2 regions of the Lactobacillus sp. PSON genome follow, and region 2 is predicted to be linked to the other one. Evidence: riboswitches for the same ligand, from Rfam matches in the RefSeq annotation. Region 2 holds a riboswitch; the other holds the start of a gene.
The links. Region 2 has a riboswitch for lysine ahead of ACTHPI_RS09025 (ABC transporter substrate-binding protein/permease). Riboswitches for the same ligand answer to the same signal wherever they lie in the genome.
Positions count from the first base shown of each region.

Region 1 (2,480 bases), on a different contig from region 2:
AGGCTGAAAAATGCTTTTGACTTGCTACACCAGTAATAACTCGATCAGGGACGAAATTTCTGTTAGGTAAAATCATCGTTCCAGATTCTGTGGGAAGATTAGTATTTTTAACATTGATAGGAATTTCACCTTGGATTGCGGGAATTAGCGCTTCATCGTGAAAGACAGAGAAGCCTGCATAGGAGAGTTCACGCATTTCACGGTAAGTCATTTTTTTAATTGTAGCTGGATGAGACACAATAGCTGGATTTACTGAAAAAATACCGCTAACATCGGTAAAATTTTCATAAAGCTCACTATGTAATCCTCTAGCTAAAATTGCTCCAGTAATATCAGAACCTCCTCTAGAAAAAGTGGCAATGTGACCTGACGGAGTAATACCAAAAAATCCAGGAAAAACTATTTTTTCATTAGGATCAATTTTTAAATGGTCTAGATTTATATAGCTTTCGGGATTTACTAAAGCATCATTAGGTTCTCCTGTAACTATTAGGCCAGCTTCAACTGGATCAATGTACCGACTTTTGATTCCTAACTGATTTAAAATTAAAGCAATTAATCTTGCGTTGAGCCTTTCACCGTGAGCTTTGAAAGCTGCTAAAAGATAGTCATCATTAGGATAGTTTTGCTTTGGTAAGTTCAAAAGAAGGTAATGAATAACATCAAGTTCTGTATTGCTAATACCAAAGTACTTTCCAATTTTTTGATAACGATTAAAAATTTCGGACACAATATTATTTGTATCTTGATGATGCAAAGTCTTTTCAGCATATTCAATTAATAAGTCTGTTACTTTAGTATCTTCAGGGAATCTTTTTCCGGGTGCAGAAACAACCATTACTTGACGTTGATCTTCTGCAGTTAAAATATCTATGGCATTTGATACACTTTCACCAGAAGCTAAAGAACTACCTCCAAATTTAATTACTTTCATAATTTAAAACTTCTTTCATGTTTTTTGGATTTTAATTTTTAAAAAGTGCACTTAGTAAATTAATTTAATTGAATTTTAACATGCTTTTTTATTCTTGCAAGCACAAATGTTAATAAATCAAGCTTTATAAAGATGGCATAGATAGTAGTAAAAAATAAAAATTAAATTTTATGAAAAAAGTATTGACAGCAATTTTAATAAAATATACAATTTAACCAAATCGAAGAGGTGCAATCGACATTAGTAACATCTATGAAGCAAGACAATGCTAATGATTAATGTGAAAGGGAAGATTGCCGAAGCTGTAGTATTTGTCAGTACTATTTGCTGGGGCGTAATTGAATAAATTACGGACTGTCGCGAAATATAATCGCGGAGCGCTATCGACCATAAGATTAAAAAATAATTTAATCCATTGTTTGTTTGGCGCAGACAATGGATTTTTTTATTGGCGCTCCTACAAAAAGAAAGTAGGAGAATATAATGAATTCACAAATTAACCCAGAAGAAATTAATCAAGAAGGTCATTTACTAATTGGCGGTGTTGATACTGTGCAATTAGCACATGAATATGGCACTCCTTTGGTAGTTTATGACGTAAGCAAAATTCGCAATCAAATTCGCCAGTTTGAAACCATATTTGAGCAAGAAAATATCAAGTATGAAGTTAGCTATGCAAGTAAAGCTTTTTCTGCAATTGCAATGTATCAAGTTGCTAATGAGGAAGGTGCAGCAATTGATGTGGTTTCAGCTGGAGAATTATATACTGCGATTAAGGCACGGTTCCCAATGGAAAAGGTTAATTTTCATGGAAATAATAAATCTCGTTTTGAACTTGAAATGGCAATTGAAAATCATGTTGGCAGAATTATGGTCGATAATTTTTATGAATTGGATTTGTTGAATCAAATTCTGGAGGAAAAAGACACTAAAACTAATATTGTTTTGAGAATTACTCCTGGAATTTCAGCTCATACTCATGAATACGATCAGACTGGTCAAGTGGATAGTAAATTTGGTTTTGATTTAGAGTCAGGTCAAGCAGATCAAGCATTGAATCAAGCTTTAGCTAATTCTAGAATTAATGTTTTAGGTCTTCATGCTCATATTGGTTCACAGATTTTTGAGTTGAATGGTTTTAAAATGGCAGCTCAAAAATTAATTCAAGTCGCTGCAGCTTGGCGTGAAAAATATAATTACACTGCTCAAGTAATTAATGTTGGCGGAGGTTTTGGCATTAAATATGTAAAACAAGATAGACCTTTAAAAGCTGAAGAGTTTGTAAAAGCAATTGTTGCAACTATAAAAGAAGAAACAACTAAACTTAATTTTCCAATGCCAGAAATCGACATTGAACCAGGACGCTCAATTGTTGGTCCTGCAGGATATAGTTTATATACTGTTGGAAGTCGCAAAGATGTTCCTGGACTTATAAGTTACATTATGGTTGATGGAGGGATGGGAGATAATATTCGACCAGCTTTATATAATGCAAATTATGAAGCTGTTTTAGCAAATAATCTTAATAAAACAGCGGATGAGGTTG
Region 1 covers NZ_JBQXFW010000005.1:110,046-112,525, reverse strand. The annotation lists gene ACTHPI_RS04465 (aspartate kinase) at 1-934, opposite strand, end outside; lysine riboswitch at 1,150-1,326, shown strand; gene lysA (diaminopimelate decarboxylase) at 1,418-2,480, shown strand, end outside.
Region 1: another riboswitch for lysine. It lies ahead of lysA (diaminopimelate decarboxylase); the one in region 2 lies ahead of ACTHPI_RS09025 (ABC transporter substrate-binding protein/permease).

Region 2 (2,480 bases):
AGAACTTCAGCCAATGGCTTATTTACTAATTGGAATTATTGCATTAAAGCTTTTACTAGCGCTCCCACCACTTCATTATGAAATGCCAAACACCGCCTTTGCTATTATTGTATTTGCTATTTTAGGGTTAACAATTGTATTTCACTTTGTACGCGTTAAACGTCACGGTAAAAGACAATTATAATTTTCAAGTACAACTTTAGTTGTGCTTTTATTTTGGAGAAAATTATGGATTATTCAACTTATTTTTCAAATCAACCAACTGAAACTATTGCTCAGGATTTACTAGGACGACCGCTATATTTTGATAATGGAAAAGAAATACTAGGTGGATACATTGTAGAAACTGAAGCCTATTTAGGTAAAAAAGACCGAGCAGCTCATTCATATAATGGTCGACGTAGTCCTGCAAATGAAGGACTATACGGTAAAGCTGGCACTCTTTATATTTATTCACAAAGGCAATATTTTTTCTTTGACGTAGCAACTCAAGAAAAAGATGAACCACAGGGTATTTTAATTAGAGCAATTGAACCAAGCTTAGGCATTAATACAATGATAAAAAATCGTTCAGGAAAATCTGGTCCTCTCTTAACAAATGGACCTGGAAAAATGATGCAAGCTTTAGGAATTACTAGTCGCAAATGGGATTTACATTTTTTAGACGATTCTCCTTTTACTATTGATTTAAATGATAAACATAAAAAAATTCCCCAGGAAATAATTCCTTCTGCGCGCATTGGCATCAATCAATCTAATCCTGAATGGGCAAGCAAAAAGCTTAGATTTTTTGTGAAAGGTAATCCCTATGTTTCAAAAATGAAAAAACGTGAGTATCAAGAAAATCATGGTTGGACTTGACAAATCAAGATTTTTCCTTTAATCTATTTCTCAGTTAAATATTTCCAATGCAATAGAGGTTGCGACAAATCACGAAACCACCGCGAGTACGCGAATACTTTGACCGATGATGTAAGGATTGCCGCCGAAATAAACTTTTATTCGTGATAGAAGTTTGTTGGGCTGCAGGAGAATATGCTGCAGACTGTCTCGGTTCGTCCCCGGGGAGCGCTATAAGATTTGGTTTAATTACTGATGATTAACCTCGCTTGCATAAAGCGAGGATTTTTTTACGCTTTGTTGTATTGGCTTTGATAAAAATTGGAGGTTTTTTAGGTGAAGTCAAGGTTTAGATGGATAATTGCTAGTTTAACAATTATTCTCAGTTTATTTATTGGAGCAGGATTTACTAACGAAGTAAGTGCTGCAAAAAAAGATTCTGGAGTTCTTAAGATTGGTATGGAAGCTAATTATCCTCCATACAATTGGACTCAAACTAATGATGCAAATGGTGCTATTCCAATCGAAGGTTCAAAAACTTATGCTAATGGATACGATGTAAAAATTGCCAAAATCCTTGGTAAAAAAATGCACCGTAAGGTTGTAGCTGTTAAAACTGAATGGGATGGACTTCTTCCTTCTTTAACCTCTGGTAAAACCGATATGATTATTGCCGGAATGAGTCCAACCGCAGAGCGTAGAAAAGAAATCAACTTTACTAAACCTTATAAAAAAGGTACTTTTGTTGTCATTACTAAGAATAACAGTAAATACGCAAATGCGAAGAAACTATCAGATTTTAAAGGTGCTAAATTAACAGCTCAACAAGGTACTTTCCACTATAATTTAATTAAAGAATTAAAAGGTGCTAAGCGTGAACCTGCAATGCGTGACTTTTCAGCAATGCGTCAGAGTTTAATTTCCGGAACTATTGATGGTTATGTTGCTGAAGATACTGAAGCTACTTCATTTAAATTAGTTGATCCAGATATCAAAGCTATTCCTATTAGTAAGATGCCCGGTTTCCATGTTTCAGAAGAAGAATCAGTAACTTCAATTGGTATTGCTAAAACTCAACCAGGTCTTTTAAAAGAAGCTAATAAAATCTTAGCAACTATTCCAGCTTCTGAACGTACTAAGTTAATGACTGAAGCTGTAAAGCAACAACCAAAAGCTGACGACTCAAAGAATGGTAAAAAAGAAAGCTGGCTTGTTTCAACTTGGAAGCAATACGGCGGTATGATCATGAGTGGTATCGGTATGACTTTGCTCTTGGCATTAGTCGGTACCATCGTTGGATTCTTTATTGGACTTTTAGTAGGTATTGTTCGTACTATTCCATCTCCTACAACTCGTGGTAAGCGTTGGGGACTTAACATTGTTAAGTGGCTTCTTTCAGTTTATGTTGAAATTTTCCGTGGTACTCCAATGATGGTTCAAGCTGCAGTAATTTACTATGGTATTGCACAATTCTGGCACCTTAACTTAAATCGTACCCTAGCTGCATTAGTTATTGTTTCAATCAATACTGGTGCCTACCTTTCAGAAGTTATTCGTGGTGGTATTATTTCAACTCCAGAAGGTCAATTCGAAGCAGCCAGTGCTCTTGGTATGACTCATAATCAAAGAATGTGGCATAT
Region 2 covers NZ_JBQXFW010000010.1:46,307-48,786, reverse strand. The annotation lists gene ACTHPI_RS09035 (TerC family protein) at 1-184, shown strand, start outside; gene ACTHPI_RS09030 (DNA-3-methyladenine glycosylase) at 229-861, shown strand; lysine riboswitch at 907-1,082, shown strand; gene ACTHPI_RS09025 (ABC transporter substrate-binding protein/permease) at 1,177-2,480, shown strand, end outside.